Regions from separate parts of the Helicovermis profundi genome, predicted to be linked through region 3. Evidence: riboswitches for the same ligand, from Rfam matches in the RefSeq annotation. Region 3 holds a riboswitch; each other region holds the start of a gene.
What was found. A riboswitch is a leader RNA that binds a small molecule or an ion and turns the genes downstream of it on or off. The one in region 3 is predicted to bind cobalamin.
Positions count from the first base shown of each region.

Region 1: another riboswitch for cobalamin. It lies ahead of cobT (nicotinate-nucleotide--dimethylbenzimidazole phosphoribosyltransferase); the one in region 3 lies ahead of AACH12_RS00225 (ribonucleoside triphosphate reductase).
Region 2: another riboswitch for cobalamin. It lies ahead of AACH12_RS01975 (precorrin-8X methylmutase); the one in region 3 lies ahead of AACH12_RS00225 (ribonucleoside triphosphate reductase).

Region 1 covers NZ_AP028654.1:325,644-330,254, forward strand. Annotated here, with positions in the region: gene AACH12_RS01375 (Asp23/Gls24 family envelope stress response protein) at 1-292, shown strand, start outside; gene gdhA (NADP-specific glutamate dehydrogenase) at 677-2,020, shown strand; cobalamin riboswitch at 2,025-2,198, shown strand; gene cobT (nicotinate-nucleotide--dimethylbenzimidazole phosphoribosyltransferase) at 2,277-3,317, shown strand; gene AACH12_RS01390 (PucR family transcriptional regulator) at 3,539-4,611, shown strand, end outside.
Region 2 covers NZ_AP028654.1:464,021-468,631, forward strand. Annotated here, with positions in the region: gene AACH12_RS01965 (polysaccharide deacetylase family protein) at 1-1,077, shown strand, start outside; gene AACH12_RS01970 (hypothetical protein) at 1,166-1,306, shown strand; cobalamin riboswitch at 1,355-1,546, shown strand; gene AACH12_RS01975 (precorrin-8X methylmutase) at 1,680-2,312, shown strand; gene cbiD (cobalt-precorrin-5B (C(1))-methyltransferase CbiD) at 2,349-3,473, shown strand; gene cbiE (precorrin-6y C5,15-methyltransferase (decarboxylating) subunit CbiE) at 3,460-4,110, shown strand; gene cbiT (precorrin-6Y C5,15-methyltransferase (decarboxylating) subunit CbiT) at 4,107-4,611, shown strand, end outside.
Region 3 covers NZ_AP028654.1:50,290-54,900, reverse strand. Annotated here, with positions in the region: gene AACH12_RS00250 (ferritin) at 16-525, opposite strand; gene AACH12_RS00245 (desulfoferrodoxin) at 584-964, opposite strand; gene AACH12_RS00240 (Fur family transcriptional regulator) at 1,024-1,434, opposite strand; gene rd (rubredoxin) at 1,459-1,614, opposite strand; gene AACH12_RS00230 (metal-sensitive transcriptional regulator) at 1,865-2,131, opposite strand; cobalamin riboswitch at 2,270-2,451, shown strand; gene AACH12_RS00225 (ribonucleoside triphosphate reductase) at 2,568-4,421, shown strand; gene AACH12_RS00220 (anaerobic ribonucleoside-triphosphate reductase activating protein) at 4,433-4,611, shown strand, end outside.

The DNA of each region.
Region 1 (4,611 bases), 280 kb from region 3:
TAGTTATATAGGTAATTTTGTAATATTTAATAGAACAATTATTCAAATCATTGAAGGTGCATCTTTTGAAACAAATGGAATTGTAAAGATTATAAAGTCAAAAATTCGCAAGGTTGAAAATGGAATATTCATAGAAAGTGATGTTGTAAGTGAGTACGGATATAATGTGCTTGAAGTAGCTGAAAGACTTCAAAATACTATCAAATCAAGAGTAGAGTATATGTCTAATATCAATGTAACAGCTGTAAATATAGTTGTCAGACATGTTAAAACAAATGTTACAAAAAATTAATATTCTACATATTGTGCATTGTATTGTAAGAATATACGAAGAATTGAATGATTGTATACCATATGTAGAGAGATAATTTTGCAATAAAACTTTTAAAACTTCCAAAAAATAAAACTATTTACACAAATAATTTGATGTGTTAAAATAATTGTGTAAAAAAAAATGTTTTATTTTAACTTAAATTTAGGCATTTTCAATATGAATAGCGATTTTCTTCATAAGTATTATTTATAATATTTATGAAATATTTGTTGCAAAAACACATATATAAAGGGTTATATATGTAAGCGTTAAAAAAATGATTATTTCTTTTTTGTAACAAAAGAGAATTATTGAATTTTTATTGAATTCTAAGTTTATTAATTTCTAAAGGGAGTTGTTGAAATGAGAAAGTATATTGATGAAGTTTTTGGCCGTGTAAAAGCTAGAAATCCACATGAACCTGAATTTTTACAAGCTGTTGAAGAGGTTTTTGTATCACTTGAGCCTGTTCTTGAAAAACACCCAGAGTGGGTAAAGGCTAATCTATTAGATAGATTTGCTGAGCCAGAAAGACAAATTATGTTCAGAGTACCTTGGGTAGATGACAAAGGTACTCTTAATGTGAACAGAGGATATAGAGTACAATTTAATGGAGCTATTGGACCTTATAAAGGTGGACTTAGATTCCATAAATCAGTATACATTGGAATTATTAAATTCTTAGGATTTGAACAAATTTTGAAAAACTCATTAACTGGTCTTCCAATTGGTGGAGGAAAAGGTGGTTCAGATTTTGATCCTAATGGTAAATCTGACGGAGAAGTAATGAGATTTTGCCAAAGTTTTATGATGGAATTACAAAGACATATTGGACCTGATGTTGATGTTCCTGCTGGAGATATTGGTGTTGGCGGAAGAGAAATTGGATACCTTTATGGTCAATATAGAAGAGTTAAAAAAGTATTTGAAAATGGAGTATTAACTGGAAAAGGTTTAAGTTATGGTGGAAGTTTAATTAGACCAGAAGCTACTGGATTTGGAATTACTTATTTTGCACAAGAAATGCTTAAGACACAAGGTGAAACTTTTGAAGGAAAAACTGTTGCTTTATCAGGATTTGGTAATGTAACTTGGGGTACTGCAAGAAAAGTAACTGAATTAGGCGGAAAAGTTGTTACTTTATCAGGTCCAGATGGATATATTTATGATCCTAATGGTGTTAGTGGTGATAAAATTGACTACTTACTTGAACTTAGAGCAAGTGGAAATGATAGAATTAAAGATTACGCTGATAAATATGGTGTAGAATTCTTCGCTGGTGAAAGACCATGGGGAGTTAAAGTTGATGTTGTAATACCAACTGCTACACAAAATGAGATTAGAATTGATGATGCTAAGAAAATTGTTGCTAATGGAACTAAATTTGTTTGTGAAGGTTCAAATATGCCTACTACAAATGAAGCTCTTAAGTATCTTCAAGATAGTGGAATTATTGTAGGACCTGCTAAAGCTGCTAATGCTGGTGGAGTTGCTACTTCTGCTCTTGAAATGTCACAAAATAGTATGAGATTATCTTGGACTGAAGAAGAAGTTGATCAAAAATTACATGCTATTATGAAAAACATTCATGATGTATCTGCAGAAGCTTCTAAAGAGTATGGTTTTGGTTATGACTTAGTTGCTGGAGCAAATATTGCTGGTTTCTTAAAAGTTGCAGATGCTATGTATGCACAAGGAGACTACTAGAATTAAATAAATATAATATTTTGGTGCCCGTTTTACGGGAGAATAGGGAATAAAGTGAAAATCTTTAACGGTCCCACCACTGTAAAGATGAGTGATTTACAAATGCCACTGCTTAAGCGGGAAGGTGTAAACCATGTTGATTCTAAGTCAGGAGACCTGCCAAAAATATTTAACATGAATTAGGTAAGGTTCGTGATTCTCTTTTAAGGGGAATCACGAACCTTTTTTATATGATATAAAAGACATAGGGGGAATTATGTTAGAAAGTACATTAAGAAAAATAAAATCAGTAAATAAAAAAACTGCACTTAAATCAATTGAAAGAGTAGATAATCTTGTAAAACCCAAGGGTAGTCTAGGTATGCTTGAAGAAATCGTAGTTAAACTTTCCGCAATTCAAAACACAAAATTTCCTAAAATTTCAAATAAAGAAATAATAGTTTTCGCGTCTGATCATGGAATTTTTGAAGAGGGAGTTGCAATAACACCTAGAGAAGTTACATTAATACAGGCAGAAAATATGATACTTGGAGTTACAGGAGTATGCGCGTTAGCTAAAAATGCAAATTCGAAAGTTATAGTAGTAGATGTTGGTATCGATGCTGATGTTAAAAATAATAAAATAATAAATAAAAAAATCAGAAAAGGTACAAGCAATTTCACAAAAGGTCCAGCAATGTCTAGAGAAGAGGCAATTAGATCTATTGAAATAGGTATTGAAATTGCAAATTCAAGGATAGATTTGGGTGCGGATATACTTGGTACGGGAGAGATGGGAATTGGCAATACTACACCATCATCTGCAATTCTTTCTGTAATTGGTGGATATAAGCCCAGTGAGGTCACAGGAATTGGCGCAAATTTACCTCTCGAAAGACTTGAAAAAAAGATTGATGTAATCGATAAAGGCATTAAATTTAATAAGCCTAATAAAAATGATCCTATTGATGTTCTTTCAAAGGTAGGTGGATTTGAAATTGGAGCGATGGCGGGGGCAATGATAGGGGGTGCTTCTAGAGGAGTTCCGGTTATAGTAGATGGATTTATCTCATCAGCTGCTGCGCTTATCGCAATAAAATTAGAGCCTAAAGTAAAAGATTATTTATTTGCTTCACATTTTTCAAAAGAAAAAGGTGCATTTTTAGCATCAAAGGAACTTGGACTAAAAACACCACTTCATTTGGATTTAAGGCTTGGAGAAGGTACGGGAGCTGCAATTATGTTTAGCATTATTGAGTTTGCTCTAGCGATGAATAACAATATGGTTACTTTTGATGAAGGTGGCTTTAAATTATAGAAGTTCGTATAAGAAAACTTAGATAGTATACACAAGTATGTGTGTATGTCTAAGTTTTCTTATTTTTTTACATATATTTAAAAATTAAAATTTTTATAGAGTAATAGCACAAAAATATATATTGTTAATAGGGTATTATTATGATATTCTTATATTAAATTTATAAAAATTAAAATTATTATAGATTAATAAAAATCTTATTAAAGTCATATATGGTATTTTTGTTAGTTAAATTATTACATATTGAATATAAAGAGGTGAATGTTTTGATAAGAGAAACTGGTATAGCTATTAAAGATATTTTAAAGATGAAGTCTTTTGAAAAAAGTAATATTATTGCAGGTGAAGGTGGAATTAATAGGATTATTACTAGAGTTAATGTTATGGCAGATCCAGATATTTTAAATTGGGTAGATAAAGGTGAATTCTTATTAACAACAGGTTATTTTTTTAAGACAACCAAATTAGAAAATCAATTGAATTTAATTAGGGAAAGTAATTTTAAAAAACTTTCTGGTATGGGAATAAAAATTTTCCCTTATTTAGATAAAATGCCTGAAGAAATAATTAAATTAGCAAATGAACTTAATTTTCCAATTATTGAAATTGATTATGAAGTTCCTTTTACTGATATTATGACGCCGGTTTTTCAAGAAATTTTTAATAGACAATCATCGATTATTAATAAGGTTCAAATTGTTCATAAAGATACAATGAATGTACTTTTAAAAGGTGGAAGTATAAAAGATATAATTGGTAATTTATCCAAAACACTTGAAAATCCTATTGTTGTTGTAGATCATCATTTTGATGAAATTATTATTGACTCCTTAGGTGATAGTCAAATTTACAAAAAACTTGAAGATGACATCAATTTAACATTTTCAAAAAATAAACTTCGAGTAGATAAAAATAAAACTTCTCGAGACAAAATTAATATTGATGAAGATGATATTGATAGAATAATGGTACCAATAATGGTGAAAAACAATATTTATGGCCATCTAATTGCCTATGGCATGAAAAGTGACTTAAGCGATTTTGATGTTTTGTATATGGAATCAACTTCAACTGTAGTTGCAGTTGAATTTTTAAAGAGAATTTCTATTCAAGAAGTAGAAAACAAATATAAGGCAGAGTTCTTTGAAGATCTTATTTCATTTGATGAATTTAGAAAGAAGAAAGCAATTGAAAGGGCGAATTATTACAAACTAGACAAAGACGCTTCTTATTCTGTGCTTACGCTTAGACTAAGTAAAACAGAGTCAAGCATTGATTCTGATGAAGAATATAA
Region 2 (4,611 bases), 410 kb from region 3:
AATGTAGAAAATGACAAAGATACAGAAAATGTTGAAGCTAAAGAAATAGAAAAAAATATTGATAATACTACAAAAATCGAACCTAATAGTACAAATGTAGAAACTACAACTAGCAAAGAAGATTCAAATAAAGAAGATGTAAAAGAAGCTACTAATTTTACTGAGCTAAGCACGAAAGAACTTAAAAAAATTAAAGCGAACGAACTCGGTGAAATTATGGTTATTATGTATCATGGATTAAGTAAAAAAAATGCAACGTATTCTAGAACAGCTGAAAGTTTTAAGAAAGATCTTCAAGAGCTTTATGATAGTGGATTTAGACTACTTAGCCTTAAAGATTTTGTTAATGGAAATATTACAACTAAAGCGGGATATACACCTGTTGTTTTAACTTTTGATGATGGAAATAGGTCAAATTTTAATATATTAATTGATGAAAATGGTGATAAAGAGATTGATCCAAATTCGGTTGTTGGAATTATGGAAGATTTTTATGATAAACATAATGATTTTGGGCTTGAAGCAACGTTCTTTTTAAATGGTGGAACTCCATTTGGACAAAAGAATTTGGTTAAATATAAATTAAATCATATCATAAATGTAGGTATGGATATCGGAAATCATAGTTATCATCATGGACATTTTAAAACAATGGATGCAGATAAAATTGAAAATACTCTTGCAAATGTTGTAAAAGAATATGAACCACTTATGAATGGATATAAAATCAACACTCTTGCTCTTCCGTTCGGAGAAAGACCAAAGAATGACGCAGCTAAAGAAAAACTTGTATCCGGAAGCTATGACGGAACTAAGTATAATAATATTGCAATTTTAAATGTAGGATGGCGACCTTCTTGGTCAGCTTATAGTAAAAGATTTAATCCAAAAAGCATTTTAAGAGTACAAAGTGGAGATGGAAAATTACAATTAAGACATTGGCTTGATTTATACAAAGAAAAGCCAAGACTAAAATTTATTAGTGATGGCAATCCTAAAACTATCACAATAAGAGAAGGAAATGAAAAATATCTTTCTAAAGAGTCTTTGGATGAGTATAAAATAGTAACTTATTAGCGATTAACTTATTAACTAGGTTTGAATAAGCGAATTCTGGCTTAGTGATAAAGGCATATATTTTAACTAGTGTAAGGGATGTGAATTTATGAATAATCAAATAATTATATTTATTTTAATAGTATTTTTTATAATTTTAATTTCTATTCAATATTCTATAAATAAAATAATTGTTATACTAAAAAAAATAAGCGATCAATTAAGTATTATTAGTATGAAAAGTAAATAATTTTTTGTATTTACTTGCTTAAATCTTTTTGATAGGATGTAGTTAATAATTGAATATTAGATAATAGGTGCCTAAGTTAGAGTGATTCTAATGAGAGGATAATAGGGAAGACAGTTAAAATCTGTCGCAGCCCCCTGCTACTGTGAATACTACCGTTAAACAATACGTCACTGGATTTCTGGGAAGACGTTTAATGGGCTACGTATGAGCCAGGAAACCTGCCTACTATTGTTAAACGAGATACTTCAGGCGGGAAGACTACGAATTAAAACGGCCTTTTGGGCTGTTTTTTGTATATATAGGTATAAAATTCTTGCTTTTTTACCTGAAATGTAAATTTGAATAATACCTAGATAATATTGCGGAGGAATAAATGAGTAAATATCTTGAAGATTATATTAAAAACCCAATGAAAATTGAGGAAAGAAGTTTTGAAATTATATTAAGTGAATTAGGTAAACATAATTTTGATGAAAGAGAAATTAAAATAGTTCAAAGAGTGATCCATACGACTGCAGATTTTGAATATGCTAATTTAATAGAAATTCATCCTAAAGCTATTGATATACTTATGGACAGTTTGAGAAATGGAAATGATATATATGCTGATACTAAGATGGTTATGGCTGGTACAAATAAAAGAATACTAAAAGAATATAATTCAAAAATATATAATTTAGTTCACGAAGAATCAGTATTCAAAATCGCAAAAGAAAAAAATATTACTAGATCGATGGCGGCTATTGAAATTGCGGCTAAAGACAAAAATACTTCGATATATGCAATAGGTAATGCCCCAACAGCAATTTATAAACTACTTGAATTAGTTAAAGAAAAGAAAGCAAATCCATCTTTAGTAATCGGAGTTCCAGTAGGTTTTGTAGGTGCTGCTGAATCAAAAGAAGCTCTTAAAAATTCGGGTATACCTTATATAATTATTAATGGAAGAAAAGGTGGTAGTCCAGTTGCTGCAACTATTATTAACGCAATAATGTATCAAATGTAATGACTATTAATGAATTGACTAAAAGTAGGTGAAGTTTTGGAAAGGTATATAGAGAAAAACGGTAAAAAATTAAAATATGGTTATACTACAGGCTCTTCAGCAACTGCAGCTTCTAAAGCTTCGGCTATTATGTTGTTAAATAGAGAAAATGTAAATACAGTAAAAATTGATACACCTAAGGGATGGCCTCTAACTATTGATATTTACAATCAGGAAATAAATGATGATTATGCTCTTTGTTCAGTTATAAAAGATGGCGGAGATGATCCTGATATGACCAATAAAATGACTATATTTTCAAAAATTTCATTTAGAGATGATAAAGAAATTAATATATATGGTGGAATAGGCATTGGAAAAGTAACAAAAGAAGGTTTGAGTATTAAACCGGGAAATAGTGCAATTAATCCAGTTCCGCTAAGAACTATAGAAAAAGAAGTTAGAAGTGTTATAGGTGAAAATAGAGGTGCAAACGTTGAAATTTACGCACCAGATGGCGAAAATATTGCTAAGAAAACTTTTAATCCTAAACTCGGAATTGTTGGAGGTATTTCTATAATCGGGACTTCTGGCATCGTTGAACCTATGAGCGAAGATGCTTTAATTGAAACTTTAAAAATTGAAATGAGAATATTTAAGAAAAAACATTATGATAAAATTTTGCTAATATCACCCGGAAATTATGGAAGAGACTTTAGTAGAAAAATGGGTCTAAATATTGAAGAAATAATTAAATGTAGCAATTATGTAGGTCAAGTAATTGACGAAGCGCTTAAACTTGATATAAAAAAAATTCTTTGGGTTGGACACGCTGGTAAAATGGTAAAAATCGCAGGTGGTATATTTAATACTCATAGTAAAATAGCAGATGGAAGAATGGAAATTATTATGAGTCAACTCGCCTTAATTGGTGCTGAAACTGATCTTATTAAACTAATTAGTATATCAAATACAACTGATGAAGCATTTAAATACATTAAAGAATATAAGATGGATAAAGTATTTGATAATATCAGTAATAAAATCTCTGAAAAATTAAATAAGAGGGCATTTGATGAAATTCAAAACGGAGTTGTCTTATTTACAAATGAGCATGGGCTACTAAGTGTTTCTGATTTAGGTAATAAGATAATGGAGGAATTTAATATTGAACAAATTTAATATAGTGGGAATCGGACCAGGAAATCCAAAATATATTTTACCTATAGCAACTGAAATTATAGAAAACTCTGATATTTTGATTGGTGGAAGAAGAAATCTTGATTCTCTTAAATATTTAAAAAAAGAAGAATTTATTATTACTGGAGATTTAACTAAAACGATTGAATTTATAAGCGCGAATTATCAAAGAAAAAGAATATCTGTAATTTTATCAGGTGATACGGGATTTTATAGTATGCTTAATTTTTTAAGTAAACATTTTGATAAATCAAGTTTTAACGTTACAGCTGGGATTAGTTCACTTCAATATATGTATTCAAAACTAGCTCTTACATATCATAATGGCATATTAACTAGTGTTCATGGTAGACAAAATGATTTTTTAAATTTAATAAATGAAAAAGAAACGCTAGGGCTTCTTACAGATAAAAAGAATAATCCAAGCTTTATAGCAAAAGAGATGAAAGAAAATCTAATAGATATAGGTCAATTTGAAATTTATGTAGGAGAGAATTTATCCTATGAAAACGAAAAAATAACTGTGTATGCTGTGGATGAACTTGCAAAAGAAAAATGCGAATTTAGTGACTTAAATGTAGTTATTATTATAAATAAAAATGAATTGGAGAAAAAATGATAGGAATAGAAGATAAAGAATTTTTAAGAGGCAAAGTTCCCATGACAAAAGAAGAAATAAGAGTAATTTCACTTTCAAAACTTAGACTAAAGAAGAATTTTGTGGCTCTTGATATTGGAAGTGGCACTGGTAGTGTTTCGATTGAAATGGCAAAATTTTTAGAAGATGGATTAGTATATTCTTTAGAAAAAAAAGAAGAAGCATATAGTCTTTTTTTAAAAAACATAGAAAAGTTTAAAATTTACAATTGTAAAGCATCTTTAGGTGAAGCACCTAAAGACTTACCTAAAAATATAAAATTTGATGCTATTTTTATAGGTGGTTCTGGGGGAAATATTGAAGAAATTATTGATTATTCATATTTGAATTTAAATGAAACTGGAAGAATTGTCCTTAATTTTATTACTATTGAAAATACTTATAAAACACTAGATAAGTTAAACAAATCTAATTTTAAAGAAGTAGATATTATTTCTGTTAATATTGCAAGAGGTAGAAAAG
Region 3 (4,611 bases):
GATTACAGTCTTTTTTTACACTGTTGTAGGCGGTGTAAACACTCTAGAACCTAGTTCTCTATCAAGCATTAAAACTCCATGTCCTTTTCCTTCAACAAATTCTAATTGCTTAAGAATAGTTTCAGCGTTTGACTCTTCTTCAACTTGCTCATCAATGAACCACTGAAGATAAGAAAGAGACGCTCTGTCTTTTACTTCATCAGCTACATCAGCAAGTTTATTGATTAATGCGCTTACATGTCTCTCATGTTTTAAAGTTGCGTCAAACACATCAATAATACCATTCCACTCAGTTTGAGGTTTTTCTATTAATTCAAGTTTAACTTCTCCGCCTCTTTCAAGTAAATAATCATACATTTTAAAAGCATGAAACTGTTCTTCTTCAAATTGAACTTTCATCCATGATGCAAATCCTTCAAAATTTTCTTTTGATAAATATGCTGCCATTGATAAATAAAGATACGCTGAATAAAATTCTGCATTTATTTGTTTGTTAAAAGCTTCTTCTAATTTTTTATTAATCACTTGATTCATCCTTTCACTATATATTATAATTCAAACATTAATCTTAAACTATATTTTTCTAAATCTCATTTTTCCACTGACCATGTAGATTACAATACTCTCTAGCTGTTACTTTCTTAGCACTAACTAAGAATATAGCTTCTGGTTTATCACCTGGTTTTAAAAATTCTTTATAGCTTTTTCCATCTGCAATTAATTCAATCCATTGAATAAAATGTTCTTCAGTCATTGGGTGAAGTGTTGAACCAACTGTTACTTTGAATCCACCATCTATTTTTTCAATTACCGGAACATGTTTTTCAGTAGTTGAATCAGCATTTTTTTCATCAAGAAGATTCATATCCTGACCACAGCATACTAATGTTCCGCCAGCACCATTATTTACTTCTACAATGTTCCCACATATTTCGCATTTATAAACTTCATTTCTTTTTGCCATAATTTTTCCCTCCCAAATAAAAAACGATAATAACCTTTATCAGATTATTATCGTTTTAATTAATTTAAACATTTATTACATATACCTTTAAAGTATATATGTCTTTGATTAATTTGAAATTCATCCATTTCATTAATAACAATATCTGATAAGTCTAATTTAAAATCTGTAACTTTACCACATCTTTCACATTTAAAATGTCCATGTAAAGATGTATCTGCATCATACCTAGTTTCATTATCTTCTATTGTGATTAAAGACACTATCTTACTATCAACAAATAAATTTAAAGTATTATAAACTGTTGTTTTTGAAAGAGTCGGAATTTCATCAATAAGAGCTCTATATATAATATCAACAGTTGGATGTTCTTTTGTATTATATAAGTACTCATAAATTTTAATTCTTTGATATGATGGTTTAATATTGTTGCTTTTTAAAAATTCGTTAACATTCGCTATTTTATTCATAATATACCTTTCTTATAAGTTAAATTACTCTTGAACGAACATATCTTTTGAAACACCACAAACTGGACACACCCAATCTTCTGGAATATCTTCAAATTTTGTACCTGGTGCAATTCCACCATCTGGATCTCCTAATGCTGGATCATAAACATAACCGCAAGGTTCACATACATACTTCATATAAAATTCCTCCTTAATATATAGTTGTCTTAACTTTTTCAACTTTGTAATCGTTACAAGTTAATAATAGCACAATTTTTTTTGAGTGTCAACGAATTTATAATACAATCTATTAAATACATTTATCCCAAAAAATAAGATTCAAACAACTATATCAGTTCTTTTTGTTTTTTTTACTAAGTTAATTAATATTAAATCTATAAAAAAACAAGCTACTGAAAAATAAAGATTCCCCCAGTAACTTTCAATTTTATTTTGAATATTTAATGAATGTTTTAATTACTTCTTCAACTTTTTCTTTACTTACCATTTCTCCTTCTTCAACTGAATGAAGACACTCAAGTGCGTTTTCTTCCATTATAAGAAGTCCAACTTTATTTATTGAAGACTTTATTGCAGCAATTTGTATAAGAACTTCATCACATGTTTTTCCTTCTTCTACCATTCTCTCAACACCAGCGATATGACCTTTAATCGTCTTAAGCCTATTTATTAATTTTTTATTATCTTTGCTCATTTTTTACCTCTCTCTACTCTCTTGATATCATCTCTATATAATAATACCATACTCCTTAAAAATCTAAAATATAAATATATTTTCTACAAAGTAATAATTATCTTGAAAGCATATATTGTGTATGATAAACTAGAAACAACAACATATTGTGTTCTAGGTGCTCTTATTAAGAGATAATAGGGAAAGAGGTGATATTCCTCTACAGCCCCCGCTACTGTAATTGATGATGAAAATCTTATATACCACTGTTTTTTTACGGGAAGGAAAGATTAGTAAAGTGATTCATAAGTCAGGAGACCTGCCTATAACTTTTTGTCATAAACTTCGGTGGGAAGTATCATGTTTTAAGTTTTTATTGCCTATCTTTTTGTTTTTGAAGATAGGTTTTTTTCATGAGTTTTCACCCATCTATTATTATTATTTTGGGAGTGATTATATGATTATGCGTGTAAGAAAAAGAAATGGAAAAATTAACGAATTTAAGGAAAAGAAAAACTCTTTAATTAGTGCTACTATTGATCTTATGAATGATTATTTAGAAGAAAAAGATTGGCAGATAAAAGAAAATGCAAATAGTTCAGAAAAATCTGTAATGGCTTTATATAACTATACTAGAGAAGAATTTATTAAACTCTATTGGTTGAATGAAATATATCCTATCGAAATTTCAAATGCACATAAGAGTGGTGAAATTCATATTCATGATATGGGTTTCTTAGGGCCTTATTGCTCTGGTTGGGATTTAGGTCAACTAATTATGGAAGGTCTTGTTGGACCTAAGCATTCTAGCGCACCAGCAAAACATTTATCAACTTTACTAGGACAACTCGCAAATAGTATTTTTGCAACACAACTTGAAAATGCAGGCGCACAAGCTTTTTCATCATTTGATACTTATCTTGCTCCTTTTGTATACTATGATAATTTGGAGTTTAATGAATTAAAAAGAATAATAAAATCTTTTATATTTGAAATTAATATGCCTATGAGAATTGGTGGCCAGAGTCCATTTTCAAATTTAACTTTTGACCTTTCTTGTCCAAATAATATGAAATATCTTCCAGTTGTTATTGGCGGAAAACCTACTGATAAAACTTTAGGAGAATTTCAAAATGAAATGGATATGATAAACAAAGCATTTATAGAAGCTATGATAGAAGGTGACAGCGAAGGTAGGATTTTTACATTTCCTATTCCAACATTAAACGTTGATGAATTATTTCCATGGGAAAGTGCTGTAGTTAAACTTTGGATGGATGTTACAGTAAAGTTTGGCATCCCTTATTTTGCAAATTTTGTTAATTCCGATCTTTCTCCTGAAGATGCTAGAAGTATGTGTTGTAGATTAAGGCTTGATAATAGAGAACTTAGAAAAAGGGGCGGTGGATTATTTGGATCTAATCCTCTTACAGGAAGTATTGGCGTTGTAACATTAAATCTTCCACGCATAGGCTATAAAGCTAGAACAGAAGAGCAGTTTTTTAAAATGCTAAATTCAGCTCTTGAAATTGCAATTAAATCACTTGAACTTAAAAGAAAATACATTGAAAGATGGACTAATCAAGGGCTTTATCCTTACTGCCGACAATATCTTAGAAATATAAAATTTGCAAATAATTCATACTGGTCTAATCATTTTTCAACAATTGGGTTAGTTGGCATGAACGAAGCTGTATTAAACTTTATAAATAAAGATTTATCATCTGAAAAAGGACAAAAATTTGCCATTGAAATTATGGATTATTTAAGAGATTATTTGAGTGATGTTCAAGAAAAAACTGGAAATATGTACAATTTAGAAGCAACTCCCGCCGAATCCACTGCTTATAGATTAGCTCTTAAAGATAAAAAAATGTATAAAGATATTATTACTAGGGGAAATGACAAGACACCTTACTATACAAATTCAAGTCAACTTTCGGTAGATTATTCTTCAGATATATTTGATACCCTTGATCTTCAAGATGAACTTCAATCTAGATATACAGGCGGAACTGTACTTCATCTTTATACTGCAGATAAAATTGAAGATGGAAGCGTTATATCTAATTTAATAAAAAAAATATTTTCTAACTATGAACTCCCCTACCTTTCATATACACCAACATTTTCTCATTGTAAACATCATGGTTACTTTAAAGGTGAAATCTTAGAATGTCCTAAGTGTGGAGAAAAACTTGATGTTTACAGTAGAGTTGTTGGTTATTATAGACCTATTCAAAGCTATAATAACGGCAAGGTACTCGAATTTGAAGAAAGAATCAAGTTCAATATAGAAAAAGTTCTATAGGAGGTGAAAAAATGAATATTGCATCTTTTTTAGGAACTTCATTTATAGATTACCCGGGAAATATTAGTTTAGTTATTTTTACAAAGGGCTGTAACATGAATTGTCCTTATTGTCACAATAAAAATCTTGAAACTAAATTTGAACTAATTAACGAAAAAATAATCTTCGATTTACTTATTAAAAGAAAAAA